Regions from separate parts of the Acetatifactor sp. genome, predicted to be linked through region 2. Evidence: predicted binding sites of a transcription regulator. Region 2 holds the regulator's gene; the other holds the start of a gene.

Region 1 (9,848 bases), on a different contig from region 2:
GTAAAGAGCCACAAAAAAAGTCAGCACACTCACCAAAACAATGCCGCGCATGTTTTTCTGGGGAATGTAAACATCCATGATCCTCTGAAAAAAGATAGGTATCACCATGGTCAGGGCTGAAGAGGTAAGCATCAGCACAAGTACGCCGGCCATTCTTTTCCGATAGGGTGAAACATAGCCTGCCAGTCTTTTTAACTGGCCTGCGTCAAAGCTGTCCTCTAAGATTTCGTCCATATCATATCTGTTTCTGGCCATAATCAGTTTCCTCCCTTGTGTGTGTGGTTTTGTTCTTCCCGCAGAAGATCATAGGGGATTTCTCCGTATTGATTGTGGAAGGCCTTGGCGTAATAGCCGCCCCTTGCCACCAGCTGGTCATGAGTTCCCTTTTCTATAATCCGGCCGTTGTCCATCACCAGAATCAGGTCGGCGTCCTTGATGGAGGAGATGCGGTAAGCAATCACAAATACGGTGCAGTCCGAGTCCTTCTGAATGGTTTTGAGCTGTTTTTGTATGTAGCTTTCCGTCTCCATATCTACCGCGGAGGTGGTGTCGTCCAAAATTAAAATGGAAGGGTTTTTAAGCAGGGCTCTTGCCAGGGAAATGCGCTGCTTTTGTCCGCCGGAAAGGCCCACGCCGCGCTCGCCCACAATAGTATCGTATCCCTGGGGCAGCGCTGAGATAAAGTGATTGGCATCCGCCATAATAGCTGCTTTTTTTACCTCTGCAAAGCTGCAGTCCGGCCTGCCGTAAGCGATATTTCCCTCGATGGTGTCGGAGAAGAGGAACACATCCTGCATGGCCATGCCGATATTGTCTCTTAAATTGTAAAGGTCCATCTGCCGTACATTCTTGCCGTCGATGAGCACTTCTCCCGAGGTGGTGTCGTAAAAACGGCAGAGCAGATTCATCAGGGTGGACTTGCCTGCCCCGGTGGAGCCGATAATGCCTACCGTTTCTCCGGCCTTTGCCTTGAAATTGATGTCCATAACGATGTCCTCGTCGTCCGCCCGGTAGGAAACATTCCGAAACTCCACATCTCCCCGCAGTCTTTTGTGGATTCCGCCATGGACGGGAGTAGTAACAGAGGGCTCCTCGCTGTAGGTGGCATAAATTTTCTCCACGGAGGTGATGAAATTTTGAATGTCGTTGATCCACCAGCCGGCCATACGCAGAGGCGTATTTAACATCCACAGGTAACCGTTTACCTTTACCAGGTCTCCCAGTGTGATCTCTTCCTGAATAACCATGTATCCTCCGTAAACCATCAAAATGATAGTGAGAAAATAGGAGAGAATTTCAAAAATGGGCACATATTTCATCCAAACCCGGGAGGCCTTGATCTGGGCGTTCCGGAATTTGTCGTTTTCCTTTTCAAATTTTTCGATTTCGTAGTCCTCCTTAGCAAAGGCCCGCACTACCCGGTTGCCGCTGATGTTTTCCTGAACAAAGGCGTTTAAGGAGGAGAAGCAGGCGCGGTTTCGCTGGAAGGCAGGCTTTACCTCCTTTGACTGCTTGAAGGCCGCCGCTGCGGTAAAGGGAAGCACAAGCAGCATGCACAGTGCAAGCTTTACGTTTACCGTAAACACCATCAAAAGAGCGAAGGCAAAAAGCAGGACATTTTGATATACCACATAGATCACATAGGCCACAAAATGCCGGATGGCGTCCATATCTCCGGTCTGGCGGCTCATGAGATCGCCGGTGCGCTTCTTATTATAGAAAGCGAAATCCTCCTGCAGAAGCTTCCGGTACACCTTATCCCGCATGTCATAGAGCGTCCCCTGGGAAGCTGTCTCAAACACCACCTGGTAAAAGAAGCGCAGTACGCCGTTTACAATAGTGACGCCTAAGAGACAGCAGATCAGTCCGGGCAGGAGACTGTAATTTCCGGCCGAAACCACGTCGTCCACGATCACGCCGGACAGGTAAGGGTTTACGATGGACAAGGCCGCAATGACGGTGGTCATAAGGATGCCTAAAAGCATCAGCCCCTTGTATTTTTTGAGAAAGGAATAAAACCATTTCATGGGTGTCATAGGATGCACCTCCCTGTAATTGATACCTTCATTTTATGAAAGGCGCTTAAAAAGAAAATGGAGTATCTTGCAACAAAGATGTATGATTTTGTAAAAATACGTTTTACTTTTTGGCTGCAAAAAGGTAGAATACAAATATATGGGGACAGAAGAAATACGGAGGCGGAAGGAGAAATGACAGCGCAGAAAAAAGACATCGTGATTGAAGAAATGAACCCAACCTTTTTGTTCACCTGGAAGGGAACCAGAAACAAGGGAGACGACCAATATCACAGCCATGATTTCCCTGAGCTGGCCTTTGTGCTGTCCGGCAGCGGAAAATACCGGATAGAGGGAAGGCTTTATTCTGTCGGGGAGGGGGATCTTTTGATTTTGAATCCGGGGGTCAGGCACCAGGCCCTTTTTGATGGGGAGAGTCCGCTTCCCACTACGGAATTTTTTGTGGGCTTTTCCGACATTCAGATCAAGGATATGCCCAGGAACTATTTTCCTGCGCCGGAGGGAGAATATATCATTCACACCACCGGGGAGCTTCGCCAGAAGCTGTTTCGAATCTGCGCTTCCATGGAGTCGGAAAATGCGGTGTGCCGTCAGGGAAGATACTTTATGCTGAAATCCTATCTGGTGCAGATACTGCTTTTGGTGATCAGGGAGCAGTGCACTCCCGTGGAGGCGCCGGGGGGATATGCCTTTGAGTCTGTGAATAAAAAATATGTGGTGGAGCAGATCATCAACTATTTTGATGATCACTACAATGAAAAAATTTCCCTGGACCACATTGCGGAAAATATGTATTTAAGCCCCTTTTATATTTCCAAGATTTTTAAGAGCGAGACGGGGGATACTCCCATCCGCCATTTGATCAATATCAGGCTGGAAAAGGCAAGGGAGCTTCTGGAGGCCGGACAAAGCACCAGCATTCAGGAGGTGGCTGCTTCCGTGGGCTATGAGGACGCCTACCATTTCAGCAAGCTGTTTAAAAAGCGTTACGGCATCTCTCCCTCCAAGGCGAAGAGAATAAGTAAGTAATTGCGGATATTGATACTTTTTTGACGGTATGTTTTTTTTTCAGTACTTGTGTAAAAGAGGTTTTCAAGGATTGTAGAATTTGCTACAATGAAAAAAACAAGGCGTGTGCAAGAAAGCACGGGAAGGTAATGGATGCACAGGCATCGGATTGGAGGCAGCATGAGATATTTTTTTGAATCTAAAATTGAAAAAAAGGAAAAGGGATATATGATTCAGATTCCTTTTAATGTGTGGGAGGTATGCAAGCAGCGGGACGTGATCAAAGGAGATGTGGTTCTGGACAATAAAATCATTGACTGCGAACTGCTTCCCAAGGAAAAGGGTAATTATGAGATTCATATAGAGGATGAGGATGCGGTAAGCGTGGAGCTGGGCGTGCCCCACAAAATACTGCTCCATGTAAACGGCTCCCTGATCCGCATGGATCAGAACAGTCCCTACAGCTTTGAGCATCCCATACGCAAGATCGACAGCATGCAGGTGATCATCCAGCCTGAGGACGGTCTTTGCGGCCAGGCCTGCGTGGCTATGCTGGCTGGCGTTACCATAGCCGAGGTGATCAGTGTAATGGACTGCAGAGAGTGGCAGGCGACCATGGGCCGCGTGATTTCTGCACTGAACTATTATGGAATTGATCACAATGACATCATTGTGTACACTGAGGGCAAGGATGCAGTGCTGCCTAAGTGCTGTATTATGATGGAAAAAATGGGACGCTTCTGCCATTATCTGGTACACTACGATGGCAAATTTTATGATTCCAACCTGGGGGTGCTTGAGGAATACGATATGAGCAAGCTGCTGGGATATCTGGAAATTAAGTGCTGATTTTGAAAGAGAAGGCCGTCCGCGGGAAACTGCGGACGGCCTTTTGGCTAAAAAGAGTAGAAACAAAAAAGAAAAAAAGTATTAAATCTGATTTACAGGGACAAAATAAGAAAACAAAAGAATAAGAGAGTATAATAAAGAAAAAAAGAGATAAATGATTTACAATCGGTCAGAATACGTTTGCAAAGACATACATATAAAATTAATATATGGTTTAGTGATTAGCACTCAAAACTAATGAGTGCTAACAAATGAAAATGGCAGTATCAAAAGGAGGCAATTATAATGAAGCTAGTACCTTTAGGTGACAGAGTGGTATTAAAACAATTAGAAGCAGAGGAGATGACCCAGTCCGGCATTGTGCTTCCCGGACAGAGCAAGGAAAAGCCCCAGCAGGCTGAGGTGATTGCAGTAGGTCCCGGCGGCGTTGTAGACGGCAAGGAAGTAAAAATGGAAGTAAAGGCAGGCGATCAGGTCATTTATTCCAAATATGCAGGAAATGAAGTTAAGCTTGGCGAAGAGGAATATATTATCGTCAGACAGAATGATATTCTGGCAATCGTAAATAATTGACCAAATTGACGAAAGCCTGGGGCGCCGCAGACGGCATGACGGGCATTTGAAAATAAAGAATAAAAACATGGAGGCGTATTGAAATGGCAAAGGAAATAAAATACGGTGCGGAAGCACGTAAGGCATTGGAGTCCGGCGTAAACCAGCTGGCTGACACAGTAAGGGTGACTCTTGGACCTAAGGGAAGAAATGTAGTTTTGGACAAATCCTTCGGCTCACCCCTGATTACCAATGACGGCGTTACCATCGCAAAGGAGATCGAGCTGGCAGACGCATTTGAAAATATGGGAGCGCAGCTTGTGAAGGAGGTTGCCACCAAGACCAATGATGTGGCAGGCGACGGTACCACAACGGCAACAGTTCTGGCACAGGCTATGGTAAACGCAGGCATGAAGAATCTGGCTGCAGGCGCAAATCCCATTATCTTAAGAAAAGGCATGAAGAAAGCCACCGAATGTGCGGTTGCGGCTATCGCCAAGATGAGCCAGAAGGTGGACGGCAAGAATCACATTGCAAGAGTAGCTGCAATCTCTGCAGGAGACGACGAGGTAGGACAGCTGGTGGCTGACGCAATGGAGAAGGTAAGCGGAGACGGCGTAATCACCATCGAGGAGTCCAAGACCATGCAGACCGAGCTGGATCTGGTGGAAGGCATGCAGTTTGACAGAGGCTATATTTCCGCATACATGGCTACGGATATGGATAAGATGGAGGCTGTTTTAGACAATCCTTATATCCTCATCACCGATAAGAAGATTTCCAATATTCAGGAGATTCTGCCTCTGCTTGAGCAGATCGTGCAGTCCGGCGCAAAGCTGCTTATCATCGCAGAGGATGTAGAGGGCGAGGCACTGACCACACTGATCGTCAACAAGCTGCGCGGAACCTTCAATGTAGTTGCAGTGAAGGCGCCTGGTTATGGCGACAGAAGAAAGGCAATGCTTGAGGATATTGCAATTTTGACCGGAGGCAAGGTGATCAGCTCCGAGCTTGGCTATGAGCTGAAGGACACCACCATGGATATGCTGGGCCGTGCAAAATCCGTAAAGGTTCAGAAGGAAAATACTGTGATCGTGGACGGCGAAGGCGAGAAATCGGCCATTCAGTCCAGAATTGCACAGATTAAGAATCAGATTGAGGAGACTACCTCCGACTTTGATAAAGAAAAACTTCAGGAGAGACTGGCGAAGCTGGCAGGCGGCGTTGCAGTGATCCGTGTGGGTGCTGCTACGGAGACCGAGATGAAGGAGGCAAAGCTTCGTCTGGAGGATGCTCTTGCAGCAACCAGAGCGGCAGTGGAGGAAGGTATTATCTGCGGCGGCGGTTCCGCATACATTCATGCCTCCAAAGAGGTTGAGAAGCTTGCGGCTACCCTGGAAGGCGACGAGAAGACAGGCGCAGGCATTGTGCTGAAGGCCCTTGAGGCGCCTCTGTATCATATCGTAGCAAACGCAGGACTGGAAGGCAGCGTGATTATCAACAGAGTAAAGGAATCCGAGGAAGGCGTTGGCTTTGACGCTTTGAAGGAGGAGTATGTGGATATGGTGAAGGCAGGTATTCTGGACCCCGCAAAGGTTACCAGAAGCGCACTGCAGAATGCAACCAGCGTTGCAAGCACACTGCTGACCACAGAGAGCGTAGTGGCAAATATCAAGGAGGAAACTCCCGCGATGCCCGCCGGGGCAGGCGGAATGGGCGGCATGATGTAAGCCGTTTTCTCAAAAATAGAGTGATGCGCCAAAAGCGTGCTGCATGGGGAGAAAGCTCCCCGTTGGGCACGCTTTTTTGCTTGCGGAAAATGGGGACAATAATTGGCATAAAGATGCGCTGTTTTGACACGACAGGACAAAGACTGGGGGATAAAATAAAACTGAAATATGCGGCATCGAAAAATGGTGCAGGAAAGAGGTCGAAATGAGCGAAAAAAGAAAGTATCACAATCCGGTGCAGAGGGGCTTTTTCCCAGATCCTTCCGTAATCAGAGTGGGCGATGATTATTACATGGTAAATTCCAGCTTTCAGTATTTTCCCGCAATTCCCATCTCTCATTCCAGAGATATGGTGCACTGGCATATTGTCGGCCATGCCATAACCAATCCGGAATGGCTGGATATCAGCGATATTAAGGATTCCCATGGAATTTGGGCGCCTGATATAGAATATGTGGACGGAAAATTTTATATTTACGCCACGCTGCGTCTCAATGCGGACGGAAAAAGAGACAATAATGTAATGCGCAGACAACTGGTGATGGTGTCCGACAGGCCGGAAGGACCTTACAGCAAGCCGGTTTGTCTTGAGGTGGATGATATCGATCCTTCTTTGTTTGTGGACGATGACGGCAGCAAATATATGATCATTGCAAAGGCAGCCCAGGCGGTGCCTTTAAGTGAGGATGGCCTTAAGGTGACGGGACCGGCCCGCACCGCATGGGAGGGCACAGGGGAGCGCTGCTCGGAAGGCCCCCATATTATGAAAAAGGACGGCTGGTATTACGCCATTGTTGCGGAGGGAGGCACAGGCTACGGCCATGGCATCAATGTGGGAAGAAGCAGAGAACTGTTCGGCCCCTATGAATGCTCTCCCTATAATCCTGTGATGCGCCAGAAGGATCCTAAGGCGCCCATACAGAGGGCGGGACACGGCAAGCTTGTCCAGGATCAGAACGGCCAATGGTGGTGCTATTATCTTTGCGGGCGGCCAAACTCAGGCAACTATACCACTGTGGGAAGAGAGTCTGCAATGGACCCGGTACAGTGGACGAAAGATGGATGGTTTACCATAAATGAGGGGAAAGGCCCCAGCACAGAGCAGGAGGCGCCGGATCTGCCGGAGTGTGTGTTTGAGAGAAACCTGTTTGATGACTTTAACGATACAAAGCTGAATCTGGAATGGGAATTTGTGAGAAACCCTGACAACGGCTCATGGTCTTTGACGGAGAGACCGGGATGGTTCCGGATTTGGACCAGAGACGGGCAGCTCAACGAAATCCGGGCGAAAAACACGCTGCTGCGCAGAGAGCAGGAGCTTTCCTATGAGGCGGAAACCAAGGTGGAGTTTTATCCCGATAAAAACGGGGAGCAGGCGGGGCTGGCCTGCTATTACAGCACAGCCACCTATGCAAGGTGTGCGGTCTGCTATGAGGAGGGACGAAAGATACAGCTTGTGATCAACCGAAATCACGGGGAAGAGCTTGTGGCTGAGATCGAGGATGTGCAGGAGGGCCCTGTATTTTTAAAGGTAGTGGTGGAAAAGCTTACCAGAACCTTCTACTACGGCTATGACGGAAAGGAATGGATGCAGGTAGGAATGCTGGAAAACTGCATTTATCTGTGCGACGAGGGAGTGCCGGACGACCCTAAGCGCCATACCGGAACTCTGGTTGGAATTTATGCAAACAATGGCGGCTGCGGCAGCAGAAAGCCGGCGGATTTTGACTATTTCAGGTATAACGATTGAGAATCGATGGCTGCGTATTCTTTGGGGCAGAGGGGAGATTCTATGGGCGAGAAAAAGCGGAAATGGAATTTTGTGACCTATGGAACCAGTGTGGATACAAGATATAACGGGTACAGCGGCAGCCTGGAGGAAGAAAATCTGTCCCTTTGGTGTCTGGGAGGCAAGGGAAAGCTGGTTCCCGCCTCCACGGACGGACTTGCCTTTTATTACACGGTGATCGACCCTGAACAGGAAAACTTTACCCTTTGTGCAGATGTGCTTGTGGAAAGCTGGACCTTTTCCAATGGCCAGGATGGCTTCGGGCTGATGGCTTGTGACAGTATTGGGGAAAACGGGGATGAAAAGAGCTTTTGGAACAATTCCTATATGGCGGCGGTGACGAAAAATGTGTACTGCTATGACAGGGAGAAAAACAAGGTCTCTGACGGGGGAGACCGCTATGTGATGAACTTGGGCGTCTGCGCCATAGAAAAGAAGGGCGTTACGCCGGATTTGCTTGCCTGTGGCCAGCCGCTTAAGGGCTTTGTCTCCCGTTCCCATCCCCTGGAAACTGCAGCGGCCCGCAAGGGCCTTCCTCCCGGAACCTATAACCTGGCGGGAGGCTATACCAATGCGGATGGCGTGCTGAATGATATGGAGCAGCTCACGGCTTTTCATCTGGGAATAAAAAGAGACAACAATGGCTATAGACTAAGCTACAGGGATGCCCAGGGAACAGAGACGGCAAAGGTCTTTTACCGGGAGGACGGTACTGACGAACTGACCAGACTGGATAATGGCAGGATTTACGTTGGCTTCTTTGCTGCCAGAAATGCCAAAATAGCGGTGCGGAACGTGAAGCTTACAACCATTCCTCCCAAGGAGGACGAAAAAACCTGTCCACCGCCCCTCTCTTATATTACGCCGGATTTTCGGGTTTTGTCTGCAGATGTGGCTAACAGGAAGGAGTATCTCCTGGTCTGCTGCAGCAACTGTGACGGCTTATTGAATGTGCGGGATAAGCAAAGCGGGGAAATGCTGGCAGGCAATGTGAGGATGAAGGCGAAGGAAAAGAGCCGTGTAACGATTTCCCTTAAGGAAGGGCAAAACTGCTTTGACCTGTGCTTTATGCCAGACCCGGAGTATAAGCCCTCTGCCTATGAGCGGTTTGACTCCTGTGAGCCCAGGCAGATTTCCTTTTCTGTGCACTGCCATACGGAGGCGGGCGGAGCAAAAACAGTTTATGTGGGACCCTGTGGAACCCCTGAGGGGGCGGGAACCCGGCTGGACCCGCTGGATATTTACAGCGCCGTGCGACAGGCCCTGCCGGGACAAAAGCTTCTTTTGCTGGGAGGACGCTACCCTCTGGACGCGCCCCTGGTGATTCCCCCTGGCATGGACGGAGAGCCTGGAAATCCCATTGTGCTCCAAGCGGCTTTTGGAGAAAAGGAGCGGCCGGTGCTTGATTTTGGCGGCAGGGCGGAGGGCATGGCGGTGAGAGGCCATCACTGGCAGTTCAAGGGCTTTGACGTGACCCGCTCCAAGAATGGCGCAAACGGGATACGCCTGTGCGGAAGCTTCCATCTGGTGGAGGATGTGCGGGTCTATGAAAACGGCAATACGGGACTGCAGATCAGCCGTTATCAGGAGCTGGATTCCAGGGAAGAGTGGCCTTGCTGCAATCATATCTTAAACTGTACCTCCTGCCTGAATGCGGACGGAGGCTATACGGACTCGGACGGCTTTGCGGCTAAGATTACCACAGGGCCTGGCAATGTATTCGAGGGCTGTATTTCGGCCTACAATGCGGACGATGGCTTTGATTTGTTCGCCAAGGTGGAGACGGGCCCTATCGGTGCAGTGACCATAAAAAACTGCATCGCCTTTAAAAACGGCTATGTGCTGGATAAGAATGGAAAGGAGCGCCATGTGGGGCTGGGAAAC
Region 2 (20,229 bases):
GTCTGTGAAGAGCTCTGGACCTGGTCTGTCTGGGTGTCCGCGCCGAAGGAGGCAAAGGACTCCAGAGGATAGATGGTCTGCAGATCGCCGCTTGGGCTTTCAATAATCACCTTCAGATCAGGCAGCACCTCCTCCATGGTCTCATAAAACATACGCTGCTTTGTCACGGCAGGATTTTTAATGTATTCCTCATACATGGCATTGAAGCGGGCTACCTGAGCGGTGGCTTCGTTGATGCGTTCCGTTTTTTGCGCTTCCGCATCCTTGATAATGCCGTCCGCTCTGGCCTGTGCCTGAGGAATCTGCTCATTGCGGTACTTGTTTGCGTTGTTCAGAGCGGTTTCTTTTCCCTGCTTGGCCGTTTCCACAGCCTTGAAGGCTTCCATCACCTCTGCGGTGGGGGGCTCGGAATCCTGAATGGTAATGTTTACCAGCTGGATGCCGATATCCTGTTCCTCCAGACGTTCAATAATCATTTCCTTGATAGCGGACTGTATCTCATTTTTTCCCGTGGTGAGCACGTCATCCACAGGATAGCTGCCGATTACCGTCCGGATACAGCTCTGGCTGATATTTCTAAGGATATCTACTGGATCCCTGGAGGCAAATACGGCCTTTACGGGATCGCTGAAACGGTATTCTACAAAGAAATCCACGTTCACAAAATTATAGTCTGAGGTAATCATGAGGGATTCCGCTTCCTGCGTCTCGTTGGAGTCGGTGGAGTAGCCGATGGCAAATCCCTGTATGGTGGTGTTTACCTTTCTTACCTGCTGAATAAAGGGTATCTTAAAGTGCAGTCCCGGGTCCGTCACTGCCTGGGCCTTTCCCAGCGTGATCAGCACGGCCTCCTCCTGCTCTCTGATTTGATAAGCGGAATTGAATGCCAGGAAAGCGATAATGATTACGCCTATGATCAGCGCTGCAACTTTAAAGGCGGCGCCGTTTCCTGAAGAACGGTTATTCTTTCCCCCGTCTGTGCCGTTTCCCATGGTTTCAAATCCATTTTTCCGATTGCGGAACGAATCTGTAAACATAAAATACCTCATTTCTGAGCGACTTGTGGCGAAGAGGCAAAATCTCACAAAAGCGAGATTGCAAATATTAAATTTGCGTCTGCCATCATGGCTATTTGTTTTCGCTCAGAAACAATATAGCCAACGCGAATAAATTCGCGTGTGAAAAATCAGCACAACAGTGTGATTTTTCACATTCCTTCCTTCCATCCTTGTGTGTTTGCCTTTTTCACATTTACTACAATATTATCTGAAAGCAGGGAAAAGTGCAATAAAAGAAACTGCACGATACCGTGTTTATCGTGTCTGCTGTTGATTTAAAACAGATAATCTAAAGAGCGGAGAGTATATAGCCTTGTCTCCCTCTCAGAGATGGAACATACATTCTATTTGTTTCGACTATGTAAATCAATAATAGATAAGTATTTGATATTTAATCCGGCTGTCGCTACACTGAAAATGGAGAGAAAAGAAGTCGGAGCTTTTGGATAAGGTGTCCTGCCTGCCTTGATGAAAATTATCAAAAAAAGGGAGGCTGAATTCCGGCTCAATGCCATAAACAGGATTTTTGGAGTGGTTTTGTGTCTTTTTGGAGTAGTTGTTTTTGCGCGTCTGCTTCCGTAATACAAAATAAAGGAAAGTGGTGAAATATATGAATAGGAATTTATCTTTTTTATTTTCCTGTGTTTTCATTCTTGCTGTGCTTTTAGCGGGATGCGAAAATAGTCCACAGACAGAGAAAGCAGGAGAGACTCTATCAGGCATGGAGCAGGCTGAGAGCCTTACTGGAGAAACCCAGTCTCAAAAGCAGGAAGAACAATCAGAAGAAAATAAGACGCGGGAAATGATGTCCGGCCAGATAGAGCAGATACCAGAGGAGGATGTAACTACGAAAATGAGTGTGCAGATTGGCGGCAATACCTTTACTGCCACGCTGGAAGAGAATGAGGCGGTTGCTGCTTTTCTGGAAATGATGGAGAAAAGCCCTGTTACCATTGAAATGCGGGACTATTCCGGCTTTGAAAAGGTGGGCTCTCTTGGGCAGAGTCTTCCTGCCAGCAACAGACAAATTACGACACAGTCCGGAGATATCGTATTGTATCAGGGAAGCCAGCTTGTGATATTCTACGGCTCCAATTCCTGGAGCTACACCCGGATCGGAAAAATAGACAATCTGACTGGCTGGAAGAAAGCACTTGGCAGAGGGAATGTTAACGTCACATTTTCATTGGAAGAATAGCAATAGGAACATGTAATAACTTGCATCCAAGGACTGCCGGCAGTATAATAAAACTAACATATCAGACATGCGAAAGAAAGGCGGCAGTAATGGCTATGAAAATCTATACCTGTTTTCCTCAGGGAAAGACCAAGGCGCTCACTATGAGCTATGATGACGGTAAGGTTCAGGACGAGAGGCTTGTGGGCATTTTTAACCAATATGGCATCAAGGGAACCTTCAACTTGAATTATGGACTGATGGAGAATCCTCCCCGGATTCCGGCGGAGAGGATTGCAAAGCTTTATGAGGGACATGAAGTGGCCACCCACACCATGACCCATCCTACCATTGCCCGCTGTCCTCTTACAGAGGCTGCGCAGGAGATATTGGAGGACAGAAAGGGGCTTGAAAAGCTTACGGGAAAGCTGGTCAGAGGACATGCTTATCCTAACGGCTCCTATAATGAGCAGATCAAGCAGCTGTTTCGCCAGCTGGGCATCGCCTATGCCAGAGTGGTGGAAAGCGTTCCTGATTTTGCGCTGCCCTCGGATCCTATGGAGTGGCATCCCACCTGTCATCACGATGATCCAAAGCTGATGGAGCTTGCGGAATTCTTTGCGGGCTTTCAGAAGAGACAGTACTTGAAGCTGATGTATGTGTGGGGACACAGCTATGAGTTTGACGACAGAAATAACTGGGACGTGATAGAGGGATTCTGCCGGTATATGGGCGGAAGGGACGATATCTGGTATGCCACAAATATAGAAATTATAGACTATATGGAGGCGGCCGCGAATCTGAAATTTTCGGCGGACTATGGACTGGTATACAATCCCGGTGCTCTCAGCGTATGGATTCAGGTCAATGATAAAGCCTGCGTGGAGCTTAAGGGAGGAAGTCTGACGGATTTAAACAGTATTTAGGCTGGAATTTGGGAAAATGAAATAGAGGATTTTACAGGCGTCTGCCGCAGACCGATAAACAAAGTGGGGGCAGGCGCTTTTGCGTATAGGAGGGTTTCTATGGAGCGGTATGACATTATTATCATTGGAGCGGGAGTCAGCGGCTGCGCGGCTGCCAGGGAGCTTTCCAGGGACAATAGGCGGATTGCCGTGTTGGAGCGGGCATCGGATGTGTGCGAGGGAACATCCAAGGCAAACAGCGGCATTGTCCATGCCGGCTTTGACGCCCCAAGCGGCACCCTTAAGGCGAGGCTTAATGTCTGGGGCAGCGAAAGAATGGAAGCCCTGTCAAAGGAGCTGGATTTTCCCTTTCGAAGAAACGGTTCCCTGGTGCTTTGCTTTGATAAGGAGGAGCTGGGGGGACTTGGAGAGCTTTTAGAGCGGGGAGAGAAAAACGGCGTAAAAGGCCTTCAGATATTGGCTCCGGCTCAGGTATGGGAGAGGGAACCGGGAATTTCCCGGAAAATTGCAGGAGCGCTGTATGCCCCCTCAGGAGGCATCGTGTGTCCCTTTGGATTGAATATTGCACTGGCGGAAAATGCAGCGGAAAATGGAGTGGACTTTTATTTTTCTCATGAGGTGACCCGGATCGCCAGACGTCAGGACTCAGGGCCAAAGCAGCCGGCAGAGGCTTTTGTCTATGAAATTTCGGCAGGAGGCAGGACCTTTGCAGCGCCTGTGGTTGTAAATGCGGCAGGAGTTTACGCCGATGTTCTTCATAACATGGTGAGTGAATATAAGCTTAAAATTGTGCCCAGGAGGGGAGAATACTGCCTCTTTGATAAAAAATCCGGCTCCCTGGTGCAATCCACCGTATTTCAACTGCCCACTAAAATGGGCAAGGGGATTCTGGTAACGCCAACCGTTCACGGAAATCTTCTGGTGGGCCCCAATGCGGAGGATATTCTTGACAAGGAAGGCACCAACACTACGGCCCCTGGGATCAAGCAGGTGCTGGAAAAGGGGAAGGCCAGTGTGGAGAGTCTGGATGAAAAACAGGTAATTACTTCCTTTGCGGGACTGCGCGCCCATTTGGAGGAAGGCGGCAGGGCAGGCGATTTTGTAATCGGCCAGGCACAGGATGCGCCGGGATTTTACGATGTGGCGGGCATTGAGTCCCCGGGGCTCTCCTGCGCCCCTGCCATCGGGGAATATGTGGCGCAGCTCATCCGGGAAGCCTATCCTGCAAAGCCTAAGAAGGATTTTAATCCTTTCAGAAAGGGGATTCCCAGTATGGCGGAGGCTTCTGACAGCCAACGAAGGGCGTTGATCGAAAGGGACCCTTCCTATGCCAATGTGATCTGCCGCTGCGAGCTGGTGACGGAGGGGGAGATCAGGGATGCCATACGCAGGCCCCTGGGAGCCCGTACCCTGGACGGCGTCAAGCGGCGCACAAGGGCCGGCATGGGAAGATGCCAGGCTGGGTTCTGCTCCCCGAAGGTGCTGGAGATTCTGACCCAGGAGCTGAAGGAAGATGCCTCTCTGATCAGAAAGGCACAGCCGGGCAGCGAGATACTCATCGGATATAATAAGGACAGCTTTTGGGAGGAAGCAAAAGGGGGGATGGCATGATCAGACGCACAGAAGAATTGGTCATTATCGGCGGAGGACCGGCCGGGCTTGCAGCAGCCTTAGGCGCATGGCAGAAGGGCTGCAGACGAGTGCTTTTACTGGAGCGGGACAGGGACCTTGGGGGGATTTTGAACCAGTGTATTCACAATGGCTTCGGGCTCCATACCTTTAAAGAGGAGCTCACCGGGCCGGAATATGCGGAGCGGTACGTCCAGATGGTGAAGCAGGAGGGGATTCCCTGTCTGCTGCAGACCATTGTGACAGATATTGCCCTGCTTGCAGACGGCAGAAAACGGGTGACCGCTATGAACCGGTCCGAGGGTCTTTTGGAAATTATCACGGAGGGCGTGATTTTGGCCATGGGCTGCAGGGAGCGGCCAAGGGGGGCCTTAAATATCCCCGGATACCGCCCGGCGGGCATTTACAGTGCCGGTACGGCTCAGTATTATGTAAATATAGAAGGCAGGCTCCCCGGCAGAGAGGTGGTCATTTTGGGCTCCGGGGATATTGGGCTGATTATGGCCAGAAGAATGGTGCTGGAGGGGGCAAAGGTGCATTGTGTGGCGGAGCTGCGTTCCAAAAGCGGCGGCCTAAAGCGAAACATTGTGCAGTGTCTTGAAGATTTTGGAATCCCTTTGTATTTGAACACCACTGTGTGCAATATCCACGGGAAAAACAGAGTGGAAGGAGTGACCCTGACTAAGGTGGATGAAAAGGGAAGCCCTGTGCCAGGCACACAATGGGAGGTATCCTGCGATACGCTGCTTTTATCCTGCGGGCTGATTCCTGAAAATGAGCTTTCAGAAAAGCTTTCTCTGAAAATGGATGCAAAGACCGGCGGACCTGTGGTGAATCAGGACCTGGAATGCAGTGTGGCCGGAGTGTTCGCCTGCGGGAATGTGCTTCATGTGCATGAGCTGGCAGATCAGGTGTCCAAGGAGGCTGCGCGGGCGGGAGCATCTGCGGCGGAGTATGTAAGGCAGGTTTATCTGCGGAAATGAGGGAAGGAATGGAAAAGGAGAACAAGACTGAAATAGGCCTTGCGGAGAGCAGAAAGATTACCTGCATCTGCTGCCCCGTGGGGTGTGAGCTTACTGTTTCCCAAAAGGAAGAAGGAACAGTGACCGTCACGGGGAACCGATGCCCCAGAGGGGCTGCCTACGGGGAAAAGGAAGTGACAAACCCCACCAGAATTGTGACAACCACTGTCAGAGCGGCAGGAGGGCGTGGCCGGATGGTTCCGGTAAAGACGGCTTCGGAGATACCAAAGGAGAAAATCATGGAATGTATCAGGGAGCTTTCTGCAGTCACAGTCACACTGCCCGTAAAGCTGGGGGAGGTGGTGCTGGAGAATGTGGCGGGCACCGGCGTAAACATGGTGGCCACAAGGAGTGTGGAGTAACATTGAGAGAGGTATCTGCATATGGAAAAATATATTATGGCATTGGATCAGGGGACTACCAGCTCCCGCTGTATCCTATTTGACAAAAGGGGCAATGTGTGCTCCATGTTTCAGAAGGAATTTGGACAGATTTATCCCAAGCCGGGCTGGGTAGAGCACAATCCCATGGAGATATGGTCCTCCCAGCTTGCTGTTGCGACGGAATGTATGGCGATGCAGGGCGTATCTGCGGCACAGATAGAGGGCATCGGCATCACCAATCAGAGGGAGACTACGATTCTATGGGACAAGAATACCGGGGAACCTGTTTACAACGCCATTGTCTGGCAATGCAGGCGTACCTCGGACAAAATAGAAGCCCTGAAACGGGATGGCTTTGACCAGGTGATCAGAGAACGTACCGGGCTCATTCCAGACGCTTATTTCAGCGCCTCCAAGATCGCCTGGATTTTGGAGGAGGTTCCCGGGGTCAGGGAAAGAGCAAAGCGGGGCGAGCTTCTTTTCGGCACGGTTGACACCTGGCTGATTTGGAATCTGACTAAGGGTGCCGTTCATGTGACGGATTTTACCAATGCCTCCAGAACCATGCTCTATGACATTCATAAGCTTTGCTGGGATCAGGAGATATTGGATTATTTTGGAATCCCCGAAAACCTTCTGCCGCAGGTACACCCGTCCAGCCATGTTTACGGGTATACAGCTCCCTCCGTTCTGGGCGGCTCTATTCCCATTGCAGGCGCGGCGGGGGATCAGCAGGCTGCCCTGTTCGGACAGTGCTGCTTTGACCGGGGAGAGGTGAAAAATACTTATGGAACTGGCTGCTTTATGCTGATGCACACCGGAGAGCAGGCCATAGCGTCTCAGTCGGGCCTTTTAACTACGATGGCGGCGGGCAGCAGCGAAAAACCCCAGTATGCTCTGGAGGGCAGCGTATTCGTGGCAGGAGCGGCTGTTCAATGGCTGCGGGATGGCATGCGTATGATAAAAACGGCCCCTCAGTCCCAGGAATATGCCATACAGGCAGCGGACACGGCGGGAGTTTACATAGTTCCGGCCTTTGCGGGAATGGGAGCCCCTTATTGGAATCAATATGCCAGAGGCACCATTGTGGGCATTACCAGAGCCTGCACCAAGGAGCACTTTATCAGGGCCACGCTGGAGTCCATCGCTTATCAGACAGCGGATGTGCTTCGGGCAATGGAACAGGACAGCGGCATTTCCTTAAAAAGCCTGAAGGTGGACGGCGGTGCCAGCGCTAATGATTTTCTCATGCAGTTTCAGGCGGACATACTGGGAATTCAGGTGCAGAGGCCAAGCTGTGTGGAGACCACAGCCTTAGGAGCCGCATATCTTGCGGGACTGGCATCAGGATACTGGAAGGATCAAAAGGAGATCAGGGAAAACTGGCAGATGGGCTCCGTCTTTGACTGCGTTATGTCTCAGGAAAAAAGGGAAGCGCTTTTAAAGGGCTGGAGGAAGGCCGTAAGGTGCGCTCTTGTGTGGGCGGAAGAAGAGTGCTAAAATGAGTTTGCACGGCAGTCCCGTGCGGAAATGGAGTAGAAATGTTAGTTCAAAAGTATAAGGATATGCTGTCAGGAAAATCGGTGATCAGGCAGTTTTCCGAGTTTGCTGCGGCAAGAGGAGCCGAAATCGGCTATGAAAATGTATTTGACTATAGTCTGGGGAATCCTTCCGTGCCTGCACCCAGGGCCTTTACAGACAAAATGATTCATCTGCTGGCTACCAGGGAGCCGGTGGAGCTGCACGGCTACAGTCCAAGCCTTGGGATTACGCAGGTGAGAGAGGCCGTAGCCCGCTCCCTGGAAAAGCGTTTTGGGATAGACTACCGAAAGGAGCATATTTTTATGACCTCTGGGGCGGCAGGGGCTTTGGCCCATGCCATCAGGCTGGTGGCCCAGCCCGGGGATGAAATTCTCACCTTTGCGCCCTTTTTTCCGGAATATCACCCCTATGTAGATTTGACAGGGGCGGTGCTTAAGGTGGTTCCCCCGGATACGGAGCGCTTTCAGATTAACTTTGAAGCCTTTGAGGAGCTTTTGGGAGAAAAGACGGCGGCCGTTTTGATCAACACCCCAAACAACCCTTCCGGCGTGGTATATTCCACGGCGACCCTGGAAAGACTTACGGATATTTTAAAGGAAAAGCAAAAGGAATACGGCCATGAAATCTATCTGATATCTGATGAGCCTTACAGGGAGATTGTGTTTGAGGGAGAGGACGCCCCTTGTGTATCCTGGTTTTACGATAATACCATCATGTGCTATTCCTTTTCCAAATCTCTTTCACTGCCCGGGGAGCGCATCGGTTACATTGCGGTGAATCCCCAGTGCAGCGAGGCTGAGACTATGATTCAGATGTGCGGCCAGATATCCAGAGGCATCGGGCATAATTGCCCTCCCTCCATCATTCAGCTGGCGGTTGCACAGGTGCTGGACGAGACGGCGGATTTAAAGGTTTATGAAAGGAATATGAATATTTTATATAAGGAGCTGACAGAGCTTGGCTTTACCTGTGTAAAGCCAGGGGGAACCTTTTATATTTTTCCCAGGGCGCTGGAGGAGGACGCCGTTGCGTTCTGCCAAAAGGCGTTAAAGTATGATCTGATTCTTGTGCCCGGGGATACCTTTGGAGCGCCGGGATATTTCCGGATGGCATACTGCATGGAAACGGAAAAGGTACAGCGCTCCCTTCCGGCGCTGCGTAGATTTGCGGCGGAAGAATACGGATACCCCAAAAGGGGATGAAAAGGAGGAAAGAGCCTATGTATCAGGCAGGCTTAGTGCTTGAGGGAGGCGGCATGAAGGGGGTTTACACCTCCGGTGTTCTGGACTTTTTTCTGGATAAGAACCTGGAGTTTTCCAGTGTGTACGGCGTATCGGCGGGAGCCTGCAATATGTGCAGTTTTCTGTCAAAGCAAAGAGGACGCGCCATTGATGTGATGGTGGATTATCTGGACACCAGAAGATACTGCAGTGTGGAGAGCCTTTTGACCACAGGAGATCTGTTCAATGTAGAGATGTGCTATCATCTGATTCCGGACTACCTGTGGCCTTATGATTATGAGGCCTTTAACGCCTATCGGGGAAAGGCCTTCAGCGTGGTGACCAACATTCGGACGGGAAAGGCGGAATATCTGCGTATCCGGGATATGAAGCGGGATATTGATATGATCAGGGCATCTGCCTCTCTGCCCCTGGTTTCCAGAAATGTGAAGATCAATGGAAATTATTATCTGGACGGTGGACTTAGCGATTCCATTCCCCTGCAGAAATCCATCCTGGACGGCAATGTGAAAAATGTGGTGGTGATGACAAAGGAGACCGGCTATCAGCGGAAGCCCTCGGAGCATCTGGAGCTGATTAAGCTGCGCTACCTAAAGTATCCCAAGGTGTACCAGCTGATGTCCACGCGGCATATCAATTATAACGAGACCCTTGCATATATTGAAAGACAGAAGGAAAACGGGCAGGCCTTTGTGATACAGCCCCAGAAAAAGAGTGATGTGGGCAGAGTGGAGAAGGACAAGGAAAAGCTCCGTGCGCTTTATAAAGAGGGCTATGAGGATGCGGCGGCCTGTTATGAGTCGCTTATGCAGTATCTGGAGGCTTAAGACCCTCAGAAAAATCAGGAAGGTTGAGAGGAAGCTATGTTAGAAATTTTAAAGGCAGTTATCTATGGAATTGTGGAGGGCATTACGGAGTGGCTTCCCATAAGCAGCACAGGACATTTGATTTTGCTGGAGGAGTTTCTGCCCTTTCAGGGCACCAGCGAAAATTTTTTTGACATGTTTGACGTGGTGATACAGCTGGGGGCCATTCTTGCGGTGGTGGTCCTGTTCTGGAAGCAGATATGGCCCTTTGCGCTGACAAGAAAGGAGAGAGGAGGAAAAAAGGGGGCGCTCTCTTTTCTCAGGATGGACATTGTAATCCTGTGGCTTAAGATATTGGTGTCCTGTATTCCGGCTGCGGTGATCGGCCTTTTGTTTGACGATGTGTTCAACGCGTTGTTCTATAACTATTTCTGTGTGGCTGTGGCGCTGATTGTGTTTGGCGTCGCTTTCCTTGTGATCGAGAGCTGGAATCAGAACAGGACGCCTAAGGTGACGGCCCTTGCGGACATTACATACCAGACGGCGCTTTTGATCGGCGTCTTTCAGCTGATAGCGGCTGTATTTCCCGGAACCTCCCGCTCCGGCGCAACCATTGTGGGCGCACTTCTGATCGGCGTATCCAGAACCGTGGCTGCGGAATATACCTTTTTTCTGGCTATTCCAGTGATGTTTGGGGCCAGTCTGTTAAAGGTGGTAAAATTCGGATTTGCCTTTACTTCCTTAGAGCTTGCGCTTTTGCTTGCGGGGTGCCTGACAGCCTTTGTGGTATCCCTGGCGGTGCTTAAATTCTTGATGGGATATATCAAGAGGCATGATTTCAAGGTGTTTGGCTGGTACCGGATTGTGCTGGGGATTTTGGTGCTGCTTTACTTTGGCCTGCGCGGCGCTTAAGCAGGTACAGGCAGCAGCCGGTTAAGAGAAGGCTGATCCACTGGGAGGTGGACAAAAAAAGCAGCTTTCCCCGGGCGGAGTCGTCCCGGAAAAATTCCAGTACAAAACGTATGATTCCATAGGAAATCAAATAGGTTTCCACTGCGTAAAAATGTGTAAGGACGGTGTCCAGATACCGCAGAAGGAGGGAGAGGACTAAAAGACAAAAGGCCTCCGCCAGCTGCACTGGAAAGAGAGGCATTCCCGCCGGGGCGAGAGAGCCTTGGGGAAAGGTAACGGAAAACAAGCCGTCCCAGGGGATTCCGTAGCAGCATCCGGCAAAAAAGCAGCCCACTCTGCCAAAGCAGTGAATCAGTGGAATGAGAAATATGCAGTGGCGAAGATAAGGGCCCCAGGGGATTTTGTGAAGCCTGGAGGCGCACAGCACTGCAGCGATGCCGCCTATGAGCCCTCCGTAAAAGACAAAGCCTCCCTGCATCAGGGAATTAAAATAAGCGGGTTCAAGGATTCTGGACCAGTCTATGTCCTGAAAGGAAACTGCCAGGTACAAGACCTTGGCGCCCAGAAAACCGCCCAGAAAGGCGTAGGCCTCCAATATGATAAAGTCGTTGAAGTCCAGGCGGTATCTGCGGATAATGACTGCGCCAAGCAGATTTGCAGTGATAACGCCCAGGACGATCAAAAGGCCGTAGGCGGGAATGGAATGTCCAAACAGGTGAAAATAGATCTGCATAGTGTGCTCCTATCTGTCAGCAATACAAGAGGCTCTTATGTTTCCCATAAGAGCCTCAAAAAATGTAGTTTTACAGAGCGGCCAGACCGCCGATGCAGGCAATACATGCAATGTAAAGCAGCAGACATAAGATCAGGCCGATAATGGAAAGCACCAGGCCGGCGGTGGAAACCCCGCTGTTAGCAGGATCCTTTTTCCCAAGAGCGCCTAAAATGATGCCGATAATTGCCATGATGGCGCCCAGCCATCCAAGGGAACCGGCTGAAAAAAGACCGATTACAACGGCCAGAATACCCAAGACCAATGAAGCGACTCCCATCACTTTCTCCTCCTTATCCTTGTTAAATTGATGATTTGCATAAATTTTATAATAAGGAGGCATATTTTGTCAATGCTTGCCGCAAGGCTGCAGGAATAATAGGGCATGAAGCCGCAAAGACAGCGGCCATAGCATGCTGGCCGCTGTCCGAAACAATTCCCCTTCACAGATCTATGATATTGCGCTGCCACAGGATTGTAAAGGAAAATCCGTCGACAAATAGTGACAATTTTCTGATATTTTGCGCTATTTTGAAGAAATAAAGACATGAAAGCCCCGAAAACCGTAGTTTCCCCATTCAAGCAGTTGACAATTTTTCGTGAAAGTAATAAACTAATCACAGCAAGTAAAACCTATCTTGCGGCAGGTTGAAATAACTTGTGAGGAGTCTGAAAACAATTGTCTATCTGTGAAAGAAGGGAGATATCGCTATGGCAGTGACCAAGAAGACAGTAACCCCTGCGGCGGCAAAGGAAGCAGCTGCGAAGACGGAAGAGATTAAGGCAGAAACAAAAAAGACGGAAGCATCAACAGCGGTTAAGGCAGAAGCAGTAAAGAAAGCAGTAAAAACGGAGGCAGCCAAGGCAGAGCCTGAGAAAAAGGAGCCTGTGAAGAAGACTGCGGTAAAAAAGACTGCGGTAAGAAAGACGGCAGCTAAAAAGGAGCCCGCAAAGAAGGCAGAGCTTAAGAGCACAGTTTATGTGCAGTTTGAGGGTAAGTCCTATTCCCAGGAGGATCTGCTCCAGATTGCCAAGGACGTATGGAAATACGACCTGAAGCAGAAGGCAGGGGATTTGACCAGCGTAGAGCTTTATGTGAAGCCCGAGGAGAGCATGGTTTACTATGTAATGAACGGCGATCATACGGGAAGCTTCTATATTTAATCTACATAATTTTTTAAGGAAGAAAAGCATTGGTTTTCCTGCAAGGGAAAGGCAGTGCTTTTTTGATGCTTTAGATTTATTTTATAATTATTTTCGCTAAAAGTTGTTGACAACATATAGTCTTAGTGATATTTTAGGTTAAGAGGATGTTAGCACTCCTCCTTGTCGAGTGCTAACAACTGGAAAAAGTTTGAAAGCACCTTTCAAATAATGAATGGATGTCCGTTTCAGCGGACGAGGAGGATAGGAATGCAGTTAGATGAGAGAAAGACAAAAATCCTGCAGGCCATTATCCGTAATTATCTTGAGACAGGAGAACCGGTCGGCAGCAGAACCATTTCAAAGGACACCGACCTGAATCTAAGCTCCGCAACCATCCGGAACGAAATGGCGGATTTGGAAGAAATGGGATATATTCTCCAGCCGCACACTTCGGCGGGCAGGATACCTTCCGACAAAGGCTACCGTTTTTACGTGGATACCATGATGGCCGAGAAGGAGCGCGAGGTGGTGGAGATGAAGGATATGCTGGTGGAAAGGCAGGACAAAATGGAAACCCTGCTTAAGCAGGTGGCCAAGGTTCTGGCCCAGAACACACAGTATGCAACTATGATATCCGCCCCTTCCACTCACCGCAACAAGGTGAAATTTGTGCAGCTGTCCCGAGTGGATGCCGGACACATTCTGGCGGTGATCGTGGTGGAGGGAAATGTGATAAAAAACAACATTCTTTCCGTGGATCAGGAGCTGGACGATGAGACGCTGCTGAAATTAAACATTTTGCTGAATACCCATCTGAATGGGTTGTCCATAGATGAAATCAATCTGGGAATGATTTCAGATATGAAACAGCAGGCGGGAATCCACAGCTTTCTGGTAAGCAGCGTAATTGATGCCGTGGCCGATGCCATCAGAGCGGAGGAAGATCTGGAGATTTACACAAGCGGTACCAATAATATTTTCCGTTACCCGGAGCTGGCTGATCAGGAGAGAGCCAGTGAGCTGATTAATACTTTTGAGGAAAAAAAGCAGCTGGGGAATTTGGTTATGGATACCCTGGCGGATGAGGAAAACACAGGCATTCAGGTGTATATCGGAAACGAGACGCCGGTAAAGAGCATGAAGGATTGCAGCGTGGTCACCGCAACTTATGAAATAGGAGAGGGAATGCGGGGAACCATAGGAATTATAGGCCCCAAGAGGATGGATTACGACAAGGTGATCCGTACACTCAGGACCATACAGAGCCAGTTGGATGATTTGTATAAAAAGTAGAGAAAATGCGGTATAAAGCGCAGAAAGGATAGGTAGAAATGGCAGAGCAGGAAAAGGAAAGGCTGGAGGAGGAAAAAGAGCCTGAAGATGTCTGCGGGGAACCAAACCCGGCAGATGGTGTGCAGGACAATTCTCCTCAGAATGATAATTCCGGGGGAGGAAATCCCCTGGATGATGATTCCCATGAGTCCAATCCGGATGAGGAGGAGACGGATCGGGAAGAGGAGGCAGAGGATACCGCTTCGCGGGCCGGAGACGGCTCCATGACCTGGGCGGAGAAGAAGGCTGCCAAAAAACAGGCAAAGCAGGAGAAAAAAGCGGATGCCTACAAGGAAAAAATAGATCAGCTGGAGGACCGGGTCAAACGTCAGATGGCGGAGTTTGAAAATTTCCGCAAGAGGACCGAAAGAGAGAAGCAGGCTATGTTTGAAACAGGAGCCAGAAGCGTCATTGAGAAGATTCTTCCAGTGGTGGATAATTTCGAGAGAGGCTTGGCCACGGTGCCGGAGGAAAAAAGGGAGGACCCCTTTGTGGACGGCATGAACCGTGTTTACAAGCAGCTGCTCACAGAGCTTGACAGTCTGGGCGTTAAGCCCATTGAAGCAGTGGGCTGCGAATTTGATCCCAATCTGCACAATGCCGTAATGCAGGTGGAGAGTGGGGAATATGAATCCGGTGTGATTGCACAGGAGCTTCAAAAAGGTTATACCTACCGGGATACGGTGGTTAGACATAGTATGGTTGCAGTTGTAGAATAATATAATTTTAGATTTAGAATAGCAGGAGGGCTTAGATATGAGCAAGATTATTGGTATTGACTTAGGAACGACCAACAGCTGTGTGGCTGTTATGGAAGGTGGAAAACCCACCGTTATCGCAAACGCAGAGGGCGCAAGAACCACGCCGTCCGTAGTGGCGTTTACAAAGACAGGAGAGAGACTGGTAGGAGAGCCTGCAAAGCGTCAGGCCGTGACCAATGCGGAAAAGACCATTTCTTCCATCAAGAGAGATATGGGTACTGACAACGGGCGCACCATTGACGGTAAGAAATATTCTCCTCAGCAGATTTCTGCAATGATTCTTCAAAAGCTGAAGGCGGATGCTGAGAGCTATCTGGGCGAGAAGGTGACAGAAGCTGTCATTACCGTTCCCGCATATTTCAATGACGCACAGCGTCAGGCTACCAAGGATGCAGGAAAGATTGCAGGCTTGGACGTAAAGCGTATTATCAACGAGCCTACGGCAGCTGCCCTGGCTTACGGCCTGGACAATGAGAAGGAACAAAAGATCATGGTATACGACCTGGGCGGCGGTACCTTTGATGTATCCATTATCGAGATTGGCGACGGCGTCATTGAGGTTTTGGCTACCAATGGTGATACCCATCTGGGCGGCGATGATTTTGACAACAAGATTATCCAGTGGATGATTTCCGAATTTAAGAAGGCTGAGGGTGTAGACCTGTCCGGCGACAAGATGGCAATGCAGAGACTGAAGGAAGCAGCAGAGAAGGCAAAGAAAGAGCTTTCCAGCGCAATGACCACCAACATTAACCTGCCCTTCATCACGGCTACCGCTGAGGGCCCCAAGCACTTTGACATGAATTTGAGCCGTGCGCAGTTTGATGAGCTGACCAGAGATCTGGTTGACAAGACGGCGGTTCCTGTGCAGAATGCAATGAAGGATGCAGGCTTAACCAACGCAGACTTAGGCCAGGTGCTTTTGGTGGGTGGCTCCACACGTATTCCTGCAGTGCAGGATAAGGTAAGACAGCTGACCGGCAAAGAGCCCAGCAAGTCCTTAAATCCTGATGAGTGCGTGGCAATCGGCGCATCCATTCAGGGCGGCAAGCTGGCTGGCGATGCAGGCGCAGGCGATATTCTGCTTTTGGATGTCACTCCTTTGTCTCTGTCCATCGAGACTATGGGCGGCGTGGCAACCAGGCTGATTGAGAGAAATACTACGATTCCTACAAAGAAGAGTCAGATATTCTCAACGGCAGCGGACAATCAGACCGCAGTGGACATCAATGTAGTCCAGGGTGAGAGACAGTTTGCAAGGGACAACAAGTCTCTGGGACAGTTCCGTCTGGACGGCATTCCTCCCGCACCCAGAGGAATCCCTCAGATCGAGGTTACCTTTGATATCGATGCAAACGGTATTGTGAATGTATCTGCAAAGGATCTGGGCACCGGAAAGGAGCAGCACATCACCATTACGGCAGGCTCCAATATGTCCGATGCGGATATTGAGAGAGCTGTAAAGGAAGCAGCTGAGTTTGAGGCACAGGATAAGAAGAGAAAGGAAGCGGTTGAGGCAAGAAATGAAGCGGACTCCTTCGTATTCCAGACAGAGAAGGCGTTAAACGAGGTGGGCGATAAGTTAAGCGACAGCGATAAGACCCAGGTTCAGGCTGATCTGGAGGCTGTTAAGGCTATTCTGGAGAGAACAAAGGATCAGGAGATGAGCGACAGCGATGTGGATGAGCTGAAGGCTGCAAAGGAAAAGCTGACAAACAGCGCTCAGTCTCTGTTCACAAAGATGTACGAGAATATGCAGCAGGCGCAGGGCGGCGCGGCAGGACCGGACATGAGCGGTGCGGCAGGCGCTGGAAGCACAGCTGCTCCTGAGGATGATGTAATTGATGGAGATTTCAGAGAAGTATAAGGCTGGTTAAATCTCCGGCGGCGCCCCTTTAGGGCGCCGGATACTAAGACTTGATTATCGTAATAAAGTGTGTTAAATTATATAAGTGTGTTTTGAAGCTGGCGGGCACAGGGCATAGCGGTCGAAAGACTGCAGATGTCCTGTGCAAACCGCATTTTATATGAGGTGTGATTATGGCAGAACAGAAGCGGGATTATTATGAGGTTCTGGGTGTAGATAAAAACGCGGACGAAGCGGCGATAAAAAAAGCATATCGTGTTCTTGCGAAGAAATATCATCCTGACATGAATCCTGGAGATAAAGAGGCTGAAAAGAAGTTTAAGGAGGCCTCCGAAGCATATGCGGTTTTGAGTGATCCCGAGAAAAGACGCCAGTACGATCAGTTTGGCCATGCCGCGTTCGACGGCGGCGCCGGTGGAGCCGGAGGCTTTGATTTCAGCGGTACTGACTTTAGTGATATATTCAGTGACATTTTCGGTGATTTCTTCGGCGGAGGGCGTTCCAGCAGAGCGCGCAGCAACGGTCCTATGAAGGGAGCGAACCTGCGCACCAGCGTCCGCATCACCTTTGAGGAAGCGGTGTTTGGATGCAAAAAGGAAATAGACCTGACGGTGAAGGAAACCTGTAAGACCTGTAACGGAAGCGGTGCGAAGCCGGGAACCAGTCCCGAAACCTGTTCCAAGTGCGGCGGCAAGGGCCAGGTGGTATTTACCCAGCAGTCCTTCTTTGGAACAGTCCGCAATGTGCAGACCTGTCCGGACTGTCAGGGTACCGGAAAGGTGATTAAGGAAAAATGTCCGGACTGCCGGGGAACCGGATACATTCCCATGCGCAAGCGCTATTCGGTGGATATTCCCGCAGGTATTGACAATGGACAGTCCACCCGTATGCCCGGCCTGGGAGAGCCCGGCATCAACGGCGGCCCCAGAGGAGATGTGCTGGTGGAGGTGATTGTGGGAAGGCATCCCATCTTCCAGCGTCAGGATTTCAACATTTACTCCACGGTGCCGGTATCCTTTGCAGTGGCTGCACTGGGCGGAGAAATTCTCATCGATACGGTGGATGGCAAGGTCATCTACGATGTGAAGCCCGGTACCCAGACGGACACAAAGGTGCGTTTGAGAGGAAAGGGCGTTCCCTCCTGGAGAAATAAGGATGTGAGGGGGGATCATTATGTGACTTTGGTGGTACAGGTGCCTGATAAGCTGAGCCATGAGGCCAAGGAGCTGTTAAGGCAGTTTGACGCTGTGACGGGAGACTCCCTGAACGCTGCTAAAAACGCATCCGGCCAGGAGCAGACCGAAAATAAGGACGGAAAAAGAAGAAAATTTTGGAAATAAGGCTTGCATAGAAGGGACTGCCCCGGCAGTCCCTTCTTTTGGCGTCGAGGGATACATGGAGAGAAACAGACAAGAATTTCTGGAAATGCTGTGCAATTTATATTTGACAGCCATACTGGCAGCGCTGCCTTTGTATACAAGAGGAACCTATTACCGGCTGGGGGATGATAAGTACCTGCTGTTTCGCAATGTTTCACTGGTTTGTGCGGCAGTGTGGCTTTTGTCGGGGATTGCAGTGGGTATTTGGAAGGCTGTGTGCAGAAAAGGACAATTCCCGGAGGGCTGCAGCATCAGCTCCATGGATATTTTTATGGGGGCTTACGCAGCGGTGGTTTTTCTGTCGTTTTTGTGCAGCCGATACAGGCAGACAGCCTGGAACGGATACCAGGATTGGCATATGGGAGCTCTGACGCAGCTTTTCTTTGTGTGGATGTATTTCTTTATTTCCAGAAATTACCGATCGGCAGCGTATCCGATGTATCTTGGGCTGGGGGCGCTTTTTGCGGTGACGCTCCTTGGTCTTTTGAACCGCCTGGGCATAGACCCCTTGGGGCTTTTGGCTCCCTTTGGGCCGGGAGACTGGGAATACACGCATATGCTGTCCACAATCGGCAATATCAACTGGCTGTGCGGCTATTATGCTGTTGCCCTGGCTTTTTCTGTAACAGGCTTCTTGTACGGAAAGGGGAAGGGAAAAATGCTGCTGTGCTACGGTGTCAGTGTACTGTCACTGCTGCTTTTGTGCATTCAAGGCAGTGCCGGGGGCATTGCTGTTGCTTTCGTCTGTGTGGGGATTACCCTTCTTCTTGGCTGGAGGAAGGAAGAGATTTTTGAAAAAGGCATTTTGCTGGGGGCAGGAACGGCCTTCCTCATGCCCGGGATGGCTGCTTTGATCTGGCTGTGCCAAAGCAAAGCGGCCTTGCCCGGAGACAGCCGGGCTTATGAGCTGGTCACATGGTGGGGATGGCTTTTTATAGGGGCGGCATTTCTGCTGTTTTACGGCATACAAAAGAGAATGCCCTCTAAAACACAGAGGCTGCTTAGAAGGGGCTGCTCATTACTGATATGGGCCGGTGCGGTGCTCGCATGCTTTTGCTATTTAGCATCCATGGACTGGGGGGATGATTGGGGCACTGGCAGAGGAGGTCTGTGGCGGCTGGCCTGGGAGGGGTTTTTGCAGGCTGACTTGGGACAAAAGCTTGTGGGAGCGGGGCCGGACTGCTTTGCGGAGTACATTTATGACGTGTTCCCGGTTCGCGATATTATTTCTCCCATTGGACACTGGTCGGATTCTATTTTTGCAAATGCCCATAATGAGTGGCTTAACCACTTGGTGAATTTGGGATTGACAGGAGTTTTGGCGTACCTTGGCATTTTTGCTGGGGGCATTTGGCGTTACAGAGGGATGGCTCTGGGGATATTTGCTCTGGCTTTGTACGGAGTCTACTCCTTGATAAGCTTCCAGCAGGTAACCAGCACCCCCCTGTTTTTTGCCGTATTAGGTATATGTGAAAGCATATGCCGCAAGGGAAAGCATTGACACGAAAAATAGGGTGGTTTACAATTCTCATAAAAGAAGGAGGCCGGATTACATGAAGTGGGTTAAGTTTCGTTTAAAAACGGTTACGGAGGCCGAAGATATCATTATCAGCGCACTTTACGACATAGGACTGGAGGGAGCGCAGATTGAGGATAAGGTGCCCCTGACCGCCTTGGAAAAGGAGCAGATGTTTGTAGACATTCTCCCGGACGGGCCGGAGGATGACGGGGTTGCCTACCTGAATTTTTTCGTGGAAAAAAAGGATGACGGTTCCCTGGAGCTTTTGGGAGAGAAAACAGATGTAAGGACGGTTCTCGCCCGTGTAGAAGAGGAACTTGCGGAGCTTGCACAGTTTATGGATATCGGGGAAGGGAGTATTACCGTGGAGGAAACCCAGGACATAGACTGGATCAATAACTGGAAGCAGTATTTTCATCAGTTTTATATAGACGATATCCTGGTGATTCCCTCTTGGGAGGAGATGAAGGCCCAAGATAAGGGAAAGCTGGTGCTTCATATTGATCCGGGAACAGCTTTCGGCACCGGGATGCACGAAACCACGCAGCTGTGCATCAGACAGCTGCGCAAGTATGTTACGCCCCAGACAGAGCTTTTGGATGTGGGAACCGGCAGCGGCATTCTGGCGATTCTTGCCCTGATGTTTGGGGCAAAGCATGCGGTAGGCACGGATTTGGATATCTGTGCAAGGGAGGCCGTGGCCCAGAATTGTGCGGCAAACGGAATTGACCCTGGACAGTTTGAACTGATGATAGGT

What was found. Region 2 encodes HrcA, which represses chaperone genes, less so after heat shock. Its sites were predicted from a motif close to TGTTAGCACTCNNNNNNNNNGAGTGCTAACA; they were not measured.
Region 1: the regulator HrcA is predicted to act here: its motif matches at 4,113-4,143, upstream of AC1WIP_RS05685 (co-chaperone GroES).

The regions. Positions count from the first base shown of each region.
Region 1 covers NZ_CEWDFQ010000077.1:694-10,541, reverse strand. The annotation lists partial or broken gene AC1WIP_RS05705 (ABC transporter transmembrane domain-containing protein) at 1-255, opposite strand, end outside; gene AC1WIP_RS05700 (ABC transporter ATP-binding protein) at 258-2,036, opposite strand; gene AC1WIP_RS05695 (AraC family transcriptional regulator) at 2,211-3,065, shown strand; gene AC1WIP_RS05690 (DUF1905 domain-containing protein) at 3,225-3,893, shown strand; gene AC1WIP_RS05685 (co-chaperone GroES) at 4,179-4,466, shown strand; gene groL (chaperonin GroEL) at 4,550-6,175, shown strand; gene AC1WIP_RS05675 (glycoside hydrolase family 43 protein) at 6,381-7,925, shown strand; gene AC1WIP_RS05670 (right-handed parallel beta-helix repeat-containing protein) at 7,968-9,848, shown strand, end outside.
Region 2 covers NZ_CEWDFQ010000006.1:2,188-22,416, forward strand. The annotation lists gene hflK (FtsH protease activity modulator HflK) at 1-1,037, opposite strand, end outside; gene AC1WIP_RS00660 (cyclophilin-like fold protein) at 1,780-2,256, shown strand; gene AC1WIP_RS00665 (polysaccharide deacetylase family protein) at 2,346-3,161, shown strand; gene AC1WIP_RS00670 (FAD-dependent oxidoreductase) at 3,261-4,772, shown strand; partial or broken gene AC1WIP_RS00675 (NAD(P)/FAD-dependent oxidoreductase) at 4,769-5,752, shown strand; gene AC1WIP_RS00680 (DUF1667 domain-containing protein) at 5,782-6,174, shown strand; gene glpK (glycerol kinase GlpK) at 6,196-7,695, shown strand; gene AC1WIP_RS00690 (pyridoxal phosphate-dependent aminotransferase) at 7,737-8,939, shown strand; gene AC1WIP_RS00695 (patatin-like phospholipase family protein) at 8,957-9,805, shown strand; gene AC1WIP_RS00700 (undecaprenyl-diphosphate phosphatase) at 9,842-10,696, shown strand; gene AC1WIP_RS00705 (prolipoprotein diacylglyceryl transferase) at 10,623-11,429, opposite strand; gene AC1WIP_RS00710 (hypothetical protein) at 11,500-11,748, opposite strand; gene AC1WIP_RS00715 (DUF6465 family protein) at 12,180-12,632, shown strand; gene hrcA (heat-inducible transcriptional repressor HrcA) at 12,882-13,907, shown strand; gene grpE (nucleotide exchange factor GrpE) at 13,946-14,665, shown strand; gene dnaK (molecular chaperone DnaK) at 14,703-16,574, shown strand; gene dnaJ (molecular chaperone DnaJ) at 16,748-17,914, shown strand; gene AC1WIP_RS00740 (hypothetical protein) at 17,970-19,454, shown strand; gene prmA (50S ribosomal protein L11 methyltransferase) at 19,507-20,229, shown strand, end outside.